Regions from separate parts of the Bacillus cereus group sp. RP37 genome, predicted to be linked through region 3. Evidence: a T-box and tRNA genes for the amino acid it is inferred to sense, from the RefSeq annotation. Region 3 holds a T-box; the other regions hold tRNA genes.

Region 1 (3,249 bases), 660 kb from region 3:
CGGAAGAAACTCAACATTATTGCAAATTAAAGGCTCTAATACCTCTTTTGCTTTTCTACTAACCATTGGCGTGCCAAGTTCCCCCCAGAACATAGGACAATCACTATGGTTATCTCCTTCTACACATTCAACAAGAATTTCTCCCCATGAATCAGATAACTTTATTGCCAAATCAATTTTTTCATCAAAATATTTTTTACGGTCTTCTTTCAAATTTAATAGTTGAAAAGATTTATAGTTATCAAATAAGCTTTTTAATTGCCAAATTTTCATACCTTTTACTCCTTTATAATTTAATTAGTAAAACAATTAAGATTATTCAGGTTGATTTAATTTTAAACTACCGTCCAATAATCTTTCTCTTATATTCTGCAAAGCTGCAACTGCTCGATTACCCCCAAAGCGTTTAACTTCGCCTAATACTCTGTATACTTCTCTTATATACTCTGGACCATGATCACCTATATGTAATGCTTCAGTAGTCACATATTCATTCACTTTATACGGTAAAAATACCCCATTAGCAGCAGAAGCATGATGTATCTCAATCTCTTTTAATAATTCCTGTACTTCCACTGTCCTGCTATCATTTCAAGCTACAATGTGATGTGCTGCATTAGAATATGGGATTGCTTCAATTCCTGCAGCCTTAAGTTCTTCACGTAATACTTTAGATGCTATATACGAATCGGGATACTCATTTTTTTACATTTACTCTATCAAGAACTTTATCCACATAATCTTTTATTACTTCTTGTACACCCTTAATTCTACTTCTTCCACCAGTTTCGGAAAACATAAATGTATCACGAGCTTCTTGTAAAGCTTCAAAAGCCTTTATATGATTGTTACCAAAGCCACTAGTACCTGCAAATGCAAATCGTTCTTTCAATGGTAATTGATTTGAAACGGACGAGATACCTTCTGATAATTTTGTTAGATTCGCACCTTTTTCGATATTATCATCTGATAAATTTCCATCAACTAAATTACCATTATAACGTTCATCAGCATTACGTTAACCTATAAGAATTAACGTAATAGGCGATACATTAACATTAATTTGAACACACAAAAAAAGCGTCCCCACAAAGTAGGAACGCTTGATATTACTGTATACTCACGATTAATTGAAGATAAAAACAAATAAAAAAAGACGATCACTCGTCTTTTAACCGATACCGATGGTCGGGGTCGAACCGACACTCCCGAAGGAACACGATTTTGAGTCGTGCGCGTCTGCCAATTCCGCCACATCGGCACAAAAGAAAAGGCGGCAACCGGATTTGAACCGGTGATAAAGGTTTTGCAGACCTCTGCCTTACCACTTGGCTATGCCGCCATATTAAATTTCATTGGAGCGGAAGACGGGATTCGAACCCGCGACCCCAACCTTGGCAAGGTTGTATTCTACCACTGAACTACTTCCGCAAAAATGGCTGGGCTAGCTGGATTCGAACCAGCGCATGACGGAGTCAAAGTCCGTTGCCTTACCGCTTGGCTATAGCCCATCGATTTCTTACTTAATTATATGTAAGTATCCATTAGATTATTTGTAATTTTAAAAATAAAAATGGGGCGACTGATGGGAATCGAACCCACGAATGCCGGAGCCACAATCCGGTGCGTTAACCACTTCGCCACAACCGCCATGTTGTGTAAATATATTTGGCAGGGGCAGTAGGAATCGAACCCACACTGGAGGTTTTGGAGACCTCAGTTCTACCTTTAAACTATGCCCCTATGTAAATGGTGGAGGGGGGCAGATTCGAACTGCCGAACCCGAAGGAGCGGATTTACAGTCCGCCGCGTTTAGCCACTTCGCTACCCCTCCGAAACTTACATGGTGCCGGCTAGAGGACTTGAACCCCCAACCTACTGATTACAAGTCAGTTGCTCTACCAATTGAGCTAAGCCGGCGTATTTTATTAAAATAAATGGTGGCTCGGGACGGAATCGAACCGCCGACACGAGGATTTTCAGTCCTCTGCTCTACCGACTGAGCTACCGAGCCTTATTAAAATGGCGGTCCCGACCGGGGTCGAACCGGCGATCTCCTGCGTGACAGGCAGGCATGTTAACCACTACACCACGGGACCATTTGGTTGCGGGGACAGGATTTGAACCTGCGACCTTCGGGTTATGAGCCCGACGAGCTACCGTGCTGCTCCACCCCGCGACAATATTATTCATATAATTTATATGGTGGAGGATGACGGGATCGAACCGCCGACCCCCTGCTTGTAAGGCAGGTGCTCTCCCAGCTGAGCTAATCCTCCAAAAGTGGTGACCCGTACGGGATTCGAACCCGTGTTACCGCCGTGAAAGGGCGGTGTCTTAACCACTTGACCAACGGGCCAAATATTATAAATCCTATGGCGGAGAGCAAGGGATTCGAACCCTTGATACGCTTGTGACGTATACACGATTTCCAATCGTGCTCCTTCGGCCAACTCGGACAGCTCTCCAATGGCTCCGCAGGTAGGAATCGAACCTACGACCGATCGGTTAACAGCCGATAGCTCTACCGCTGAGCTACTGCGGAATAATATTGCCTGGCAACGTCCTACTCTCACAGGGACAAGGTCCCAACTACCATCGGCGCTAGAGAGCTTAACTTCCGTGTTCGGTATGGGAACGGGTGTGACCTCTCTGCCATCATTACCAGACATTATTCTTTTGAGACAATCATTATTATAACTTATTCACTTTAAAAGTCAATAAGTTTTTTATGTTCTCTCAAAACTAGATAACATTTGCTTCATATTATATGGTTAAGTCCTCGATCTATTAGTATTCGTCAGCTCCACATGTCACCATGCTTCCACCTCGAACCTATCAACCTGATCATCTTTCAGGGATCTTACTAGCTTACGCTATGGGAAATCTCATCTTGAGGGGGGCTTCATGCTTAGATGCTTTCAGCACTTATCCCTTCCGCACATAGCTACCCAGCTATGCCCTTGGCAGAACAACTGGTACACCAGCGGTGCGTCCATCCCGGTCCTCTCGTACTAAGGACAGCTCCTCTCAAATTTCCTACGCCCACGACGGATAGGGACCGAACTGTCTCACGACGTTCTGAACCCAGCTCGCGTACCGCTTTAATGGGCGAACAGCCCAACCCTTGGGACCGACTACAGCCCCAGGATGCGATGAGCCGACATCGAGGTGCCAAACCTCCCCGTCGATGTGGACTCTTGGGGGAGATAAGCCTGTTATCCCCGGGGTAGCTTTTATCCGTTGAGC
Region 2 (3,249 bases), 440 kb from region 3:
GGTCCATAATATGATAAGAAGTCTGTACACTTACGATATTTTCGTAATAAGTCATGTGTATATAAATCATACACGAAAGTATTACAATACATAGCTAGACTCATCATATCACTATTTAATTGCTCTTTTGATAGGAACTTAGCTCTCTTACACATATAAAAGAATGTAAATTCTAATACTTCTTTATGGGATAATAGATGTTTACAGTCTGTTATACATTTCTCATTAAATTTAACTCTATCCCAGATTTCTACATCCCCATCAGTTAATTCACCAATACGATATTTGATAATTAAATAGTTTAAAGCAACCGCTTGCGTCAAAAGATCCCATGTTTCATATTCCAATGAAGTGTGAACAAACTCAGCTAATCCTTGAGTTATCATAAAAGTATTTGCTTCTTCATACCAACCAATCTCTTGGCATAAGCGAAGAATACGTACTAAAGTTGGAATTTCATCTTTATGAAACTGCGGTAAATTCTTTGTTTTATTCATTCCATATACGATAAATGCCGCTAAATTTTCTTCTTTATAAAATTCTTTTTCTTTCCACACTAATATAGTTCGTTCTTTCCCTTCACCTTTTGGATGACAAGGTACAAGCAAAGAAAATAATTCAGCGAAATTATTTGGTTCTATATATGTATCTGTAACCAAATTCCAATTTGGATCGCGCTGTACAGCCCTCATATAATTCCCCCTCCCTTTTGTCTACATAGGAAATATTAATCCATTATTACATCACTAACAATGAATATTGTTATATTCAAAATCTTTCATAATACTTATATCTATCAGTATATCATTTTTTCTCTTATTTAAAATTAGGAATGACAAATTTAAATAAACTGTCGAAATTACTAACTGTATACTTATTATATAATGTCTCAGATACATCATGCTAACATATTAGTTTAATTCTATATACTAGAATAATGCATCTGATTTTTATACGTAACTTACCCCACTAATTAAAATCTTTCTTCATTCCGTATGCTCCGAGATTTCACTTAAAGCAAATCCAGCTTGATCATCTGCCGATTCTCTTATAGCTAAATCACCTAGTGCTAGCATCCCAACGAGTTGACCACTCTCAACTACTGGTAATCGTCTAATTTGATACTGTGCCATTAACTCTGTGGCTTTTTCAATAGAATCATCTGGAGAAACTGAAACAATGTTTGTTGTCATTACATTTGTAATTTTATTAGATCCAGGATGTTTCTCAGCAATCCCTCGAACAACTAAATCTCGGTCCGTAACAAGCCCAACAACTTGCTCATTTTCAACAACCGGAATCAATCCAATCGATTCTTCTTTCATCTTTACAGCAGCCTCATATACATTGTCTAGCGGTGTACAATGTACAATATGAGTACTCATACAGTCTCTCACTCGTGTCATTTTTGTCTCCTCCTTTTTATACATACCATAGCTTTTCCTAAATTCCTTTATTTATTTCAGGAAAATCAGTTGATAAAGGAGGATTAACGCACAATAAAAAAGAGTCAGCATATTGCTGACTCTTTTTTTTATGACCCGTACGGGATTCGAACCCGTGTTACCGCCGTGAAAGGGCGGTGTCTTAACCACTTGACCAACGGGCCATGGCTCCGCAGGTAGGACTCGAACCTACGACCGATCGGTTAACAGCCGATAGCTCTACCACTGAGCTACTGCGGAATAATATATATGGTGGGCCTAAATGGACTCGAACCATCGACCTCACGCTTATCAGGCGTGCGCTCTAACCAGCTGAGCTATAGGCCCATATACTTTTACAGGGGCAGTAGGAATCGAACCCACACTGGAGGTTTTGGAGACCTCAGTTCTACCTTTAAACTATGCCCCTAAAGGATGCCGGCTAGAGGACTTGAACCCCCAACCTACTGATTACAAGTCAGTTGCTCTACCAATTGAGCTAAGCCGGCATAAAAAAAATGGTGGCTCGGGACGGAATCGAACCGCCGACACGAGGATTTTCAGTCCTCTGCTCTACCGACTGAGCTACCGAGCCAACATAAATGGCGGTCCCGACCGGGGTCGAACCGGCGATCTCCTGCGTGACAGGCAGGCATGTTAACCACTACACCACGGGACCATTTGGTTGCGGGGACAGGATTTGAACCTGCGACCTTCGGGTTATGAGCCCGACGAGCTACCGTGCTGCTCCACCCCGCGACAATATAATGTTTTTTAAAAAATGGAGGAGGTAGAGGGATTCGAACCCCCGCGCGACTCTCGCCGCCTGTCGGTTTTCAAGACCGATCCCTTCAGCCGAACTTGGGTATACCTCCATGAAGGAAAAAATAAAATTTTATTATTATATGTATCTAAACCATTTAAAAAGAAAATGGAGGAGGTAGAGGGATTCGAACCCCCGCGCGATTCTCACCGCCTGTCGGTTTTCAAGACCGATCCCTTCAGCCGAACTTGGGTATACCTCCGAGACATATAATAAATAAAGTGGAGCCTAGCGGGATCGAACCGCTGACCTCCTGCGTGCAAGGCAGGCGCTCTCCCAGCTGAGCTAAGGCCCCATGTTTTTGGGAATATCGGGAAGACAGGATTTGAACCTGCGACCCCCTGGTCCCAAACCAGGTGCTCTACCAAGCTGAGCCACTTCCCGTTAATAAAAGCGCGCCCGAGAGGAGTCGAACCCCTAACCTCTTGATCCGTAGTCAAACGCTCTATCCAATTGAGCTACGGGCGCATATGGTGCCGAGGGCGGGGGTCGAACCCGCACGGTGGTCACCCACCGCAGGATTTTAAGTCCTGTGCGTCTGCCTGTTCCGCCACCCCGGCATGTCATATTGAAAATTGGAGCGGAAGACGGGATTCGAACCCGCGACCCCAACCTTGGCAAGGTTGTATTCTACCACTGAACTACTTCCGCAAGACATGTTTGAGTTATTTCATTAAAAGTGCGGGTGAAGGGAGTCGAACCCCCACGCCAAAGGCGCTAGATCCTAAGTCTAGTGCGTCTGCCAATTCCGCCACACCCGCATATTTGATTAAAATGGTGAGCCATGAAGGATTCGAACCTTCGACCCTCTGATTAAAAGTCAGATGCTCTACCAACTGAGCTAATGGCTCTTAATGGCTGGGCTAGCTGGATTCGAACCAGCGCATGACGGAGTCAAAGTCCGTTGCCTTACCGCTTGGCTATAGCCCATTAATTAAGAATGGTGGAGGGGGGCAGATTCGAACTGCCGAACCCGAAGGAGCGGATTTACAGTCCGCCGCG
Region 3 (3,249 bases):
CATTTCGCATCTTCACGTAATTTAAATACATACTTTTTTCCATCCTCTGATTTCTCATAAGATTTAGCGACACCTGGAACAAGTTTATCGTCTTTCCCCAGACGATATAATCCCTCCATTGTGTTATTCATGATGTTAGAAGATGCTGCATCTGTTGATAACGTCGTATCCATAGTTGGAATTTCAGCTGTCTCGGTTAGATTTAACACTTGCTTGTTTGAGGATTTTTCTTTTGCGCCTGCTTTATTATCCTCTTTTTGGTAACTACAAGCTCCTAACATACTGACCGTCAACGTCGATGCAAGTAATAACGGTATCTTTTTCTTCATGTTGTGTTGCCTCCCCTAATTGCACTTCCTGTACCCTCACTTGTAAAAAAGTAGAATTGAAAGAATAATCTCCAAGTTTCTACAATTTTCATTATACATATAATATAACAATTGTGAATATAGTTTTTTGTTTTTTTGTTAAAATTTTTAATAAAATGTTTATTTTTTTATTTTTTTGTAAAGGGATACGTTAACATTGCTACCATCATCTTGAAATCAGACCTTTAATTGCGTATAATTTTCAAAAAATTAATTCTAGTACATATTATAGCTTTTATAGTATAATAATTCTAGTAATATTTTGACGGAGGGGAACATTTTGAATAAAGTTTTTTTTCATACTTGTATACTAATTTTCATAGCGATAGTCGCTTCTAGTATTGGCGCATTCCTCGTTTCATCGCAATTTTTGTTGAATTTTGTCAATATCTCGTTTTATATTGCGCTATTTTTTATTCTTATAGGCGGTTTTTTATTCATATTTCAAAATGGATTTTTTAACGTAACAATTTACGCCTTCCAAAGAGTATTTGGTACGAACAAAAAAATTGACTCATTAATTGAAGAAGTAGAGGAACCTGTCGATAAGAAAGAACGTATTTATAAAACATATTCATTCAAATGGACGTATCCAATTTGCATTACAGGTCTCGTTCTTGGGTTGTTCTCGACCATCATTAGCTTTACTATTTTGATGTAGTTTGCAAACACTATCCCATATGATATAATAATCAGCAAAACATTTTGTTATAAAACTTTAGTTCTTTCATATTAAAAGAGCTCAGGTAACAATAAATAAATTTATATGTATGCGATGATAAAGAAGAGTACATATTGAGGCAATTTCAGAGAGCTTGTGGCTGGTGTGAACAAGTAATTGTACAGTATGGAATGGGCTTTTGAGCACCAAACCGAACCGAAAGTAGTAGGCTTTGGCGTTATATCCAAACGTTATTATGGATTAGAGAGATTTCACAGTAGTGAAATAATTAGGGTGGTACCGCGGTCCATTCGTCCCTATAGTTTTTGGGATGAATGGGCTTTTTTGTTTGCCTTCTCTTCCCCCATCACGCATTCAAATTTAGGAGGAATTACTTATGTCAGTTATCTTTTCTGGTATTCAGCCAAGTGGAACGATTACACTTGGAAACTATTTAGGAGCTATGAAGCAATTTACGGAGCTTCAAAATGAACACGACTGTTATTTCTGTATTGTAAACCAACATGCAATTACAGTACCTCAAGATCCCGTACAACTTCGTAAAAACATCCGCAGTCTTGCTGCACTTTATGTAGCATGCGGCATCGATCCTGAAAAAGCTACTTTATTTGTACAGTCAGAAGTACCGGCACACGCTCAACTAGGATGGATTATGCAATCAGTTGCTTACGTTGGAGAATTAGAGCGTATGACGCAATATAAAGATAAATCATCGGGCAGAGATTCAGTTCCAGCTGGATTACTAACGTACCCACCATTAATGGCTGCTGATATTTTACTTTACAACACTGAAATCGTACCTGTTGGTGATGACCAAAAACAACATATGGAATTAACACGTGATCTAGCAGAGCGTTTCAACAAACGCTTCCGTGAAGTGTTCACTGTTCCTGAAATTCGCATTCCAAAAGTAGGAGCTCGCGTTATGTCATTAACAGAGCCTACGAAAAAAATGAGTAAATCTGATCCAAATCCAAAATCAATGATCAGCATGCTTGATGAACCAAGAACAATTGAAAAGAAAATTAAGAGTGCTGTAACTGATTCTGAAGGTATCGTGAAATTTGATAAAGAAAACAAACCTGGCATCTCTAACTTATTAACAATCTACTCTTCATTCTCTGGAAAAACAGTTGAAGAAATCGAAACAATGTACGAAGGAAAAGGATACGGCGACTTCAAAGGCGACCTAGCACAAGTAGTCGTAGAAGCAATTCGTCCAATCCAAGACAAATATAACGAACTAATCAACTCACCAGAACTAGACGAAATTCTAGACAAAGGTGCCGAAAAAGCAAACCGCGTTGCATTCAAACAACTACGCAAAGTAGAAAACGCAATGGGACTAAGCAGAAAACGTAGGTAATGTAAAAAGCGGAGGCGACTGCTTAGCCCTGACGGCTAAGGTTCTTTCCCACAGAAGGTGCTTTTTACCTTCTCGTGGGGAAGGTTCTTAGACGCGAAGGGCTAGGAGCCGGAGCTGGATTACATAAAAAGCGGAGGCGGCTCGCTTAGAATATGAGGGGGATGGAGCTCCTGACGTAGAGGCGCTTTTTGCCTCGCAGGAAGGCGCGAAGCCACCGAATATTCTTGCCGCCGGAGCTAGACTACACAAAATTAAAAAAACCGCCAATTGGCGGTTTTTTTAATTTACCTTTTGCTCGTTTTCCATTTCCCATAACTTTTCAAAAAATGGCTGTCCTTTTACAAGACGCTCGCATAATTGTTCGTGCTTCTCAGACCAGCCTGCTTTCGCTTCATCATACAATCTAGCCCAAATATCTTCAAATTCCATATGTTGAACCATTCCGTATGCTGATGGATCCCACTCTGTGAACCAATAGCGAATTTCTGCTGTGTTTTTCGTTGTATGTAATTGATCTAACGCCATAAATAATAATTGTTTTAGCTGTCTTTCTTTACGAGTTAAGCCATTCATAATGAAAGGTGATGGTGATAAAATATGATGTTCTTTTTCCATTTCTTCTACTTGGAACTCATACTTTTCTGCTTGTACGCTTTCTACCATCTCATATACCATCTGCTCTTGGCGTGGTATAAGTCTACTTTTTCGAATTGGTACATTGTAACCAATTGTGTCGATCGCAATAATTCCTTTTCCATCTGTAACAACAAAGCAATACTCTTGCTGCAAACGTTCATGATTTTTACGAATATAAGCCTTATGATGTACGTCTT

The links. A T-box is a leader RNA that pairs with one kind of tRNA and senses whether it is charged. The one in region 3 lies ahead of trpS (tryptophan--tRNA ligase), so its partner is inferred to be a tRNA-Trp.
Region 1: it has a tRNA-Trp gene. The T-box ahead of trpS (tryptophan--tRNA ligase) is inferred to sense a tRNA for this amino acid. The anticodon was not compared.
Region 2: it has a tRNA-Trp gene. The T-box ahead of trpS (tryptophan--tRNA ligase) is inferred to sense a tRNA for this amino acid. The anticodon was not compared.

What each region holds. Positions count from the first base shown of each region.
Region 1 covers NZ_JARVHP010000001.1:4,860,774-4,864,022, forward strand. The annotation lists gene QCI44_RS25570 (imm11 family protein) at 1-273, opposite strand, end outside; partial or broken gene QCI44_RS25575 (AHH domain-containing protein) at 316-952, opposite strand; tRNA gene QCI44_RS25580 (tRNA-Leu) at 1,180-1,261, opposite strand; tRNA gene QCI44_RS25585 (tRNA-Cys) at 1,272-1,342, opposite strand; tRNA gene QCI44_RS25590 (tRNA-Gly) at 1,357-1,431, opposite strand; tRNA gene QCI44_RS25595 (tRNA-Gln) at 1,437-1,511, opposite strand; tRNA gene QCI44_RS25600 (tRNA-His) at 1,575-1,650, opposite strand; tRNA gene QCI44_RS25605 (tRNA-Trp) at 1,670-1,743, opposite strand; tRNA gene QCI44_RS25610 (tRNA-Tyr) at 1,751-1,834, opposite strand; tRNA gene QCI44_RS25615 (tRNA-Thr) at 1,845-1,920, opposite strand; tRNA gene QCI44_RS25620 (tRNA-Phe) at 1,939-2,014, opposite strand; tRNA gene QCI44_RS25625 (tRNA-Asp) at 2,024-2,099, opposite strand; tRNA gene QCI44_RS25630 (tRNA-Met) at 2,103-2,179, opposite strand; tRNA gene QCI44_RS25635 (tRNA-Val) at 2,204-2,279, opposite strand; tRNA gene QCI44_RS25640 (tRNA-Glu) at 2,285-2,359, opposite strand; tRNA gene QCI44_RS25645 (tRNA-Ser) at 2,377-2,468, opposite strand; tRNA gene QCI44_RS25650 (tRNA-Asn) at 2,471-2,545, opposite strand; rRNA gene rrf (5S ribosomal RNA) at 2,554-2,669, opposite strand; rRNA gene QCI44_RS25660 (23S ribosomal RNA) at 2,771-3,249, opposite strand, start outside.
Region 2 covers NZ_JARVHP010000001.1:4,633,864-4,637,112, forward strand. The annotation lists gene QCI44_RS24505 (DUF3965 domain-containing protein) at 1-692, opposite strand, end outside; gene QCI44_RS24510 (CBS domain-containing protein) at 987-1,406, opposite strand; tRNA gene QCI44_RS24515 (tRNA-Glu) at 1,538-1,609, opposite strand; tRNA gene QCI44_RS24520 (tRNA-Asn) at 1,611-1,685, opposite strand; tRNA gene QCI44_RS24525 (tRNA-Ile) at 1,696-1,772, opposite strand; tRNA gene QCI44_RS24530 (tRNA-Trp) at 1,784-1,854, opposite strand; tRNA gene QCI44_RS24535 (tRNA-Thr) at 1,861-1,933, opposite strand; tRNA gene QCI44_RS24540 (tRNA-Phe) at 1,944-2,019, opposite strand; tRNA gene QCI44_RS24545 (tRNA-Asp) at 2,028-2,103, opposite strand; tRNA gene QCI44_RS24550 (tRNA-Met) at 2,107-2,183, opposite strand; tRNA gene QCI44_RS24555 (tRNA-Ser) at 2,207-2,299, opposite strand; tRNA gene QCI44_RS24560 (tRNA-Ser) at 2,357-2,449, opposite strand; tRNA gene QCI44_RS24565 (tRNA-Ala) at 2,470-2,542, opposite strand; tRNA gene QCI44_RS24570 (tRNA-Pro) at 2,558-2,631, opposite strand; tRNA gene QCI44_RS24575 (tRNA-Arg) at 2,642-2,715, opposite strand; tRNA gene QCI44_RS24580 (tRNA-Leu) at 2,719-2,807, opposite strand; tRNA gene QCI44_RS24585 (tRNA-Gly) at 2,824-2,898, opposite strand; tRNA gene QCI44_RS24590 (tRNA-Leu) at 2,928-3,008, opposite strand; tRNA gene QCI44_RS24595 (tRNA-Lys) at 3,023-3,098, opposite strand; tRNA gene QCI44_RS24600 (tRNA-Gln) at 3,103-3,177, opposite strand; tRNA gene QCI44_RS24605 (tRNA-Tyr) at 3,189-3,249, opposite strand, start outside.
Region 3 covers NZ_JARVHP010000001.1:4,196,297-4,199,545, forward strand. The annotation lists gene QCI44_RS22155 (peptide ABC transporter substrate-binding protein) at 1-329, opposite strand, end outside; gene QCI44_RS22160 (DUF3899 domain-containing protein) at 649-1,029, shown strand; T-box leader at 1,135-1,351, shown strand; gene trpS (tryptophan--tRNA ligase) at 1,427-2,416, shown strand; gene QCI44_RS22170 (YjbA family protein) at 2,696-3,249, opposite strand, start outside.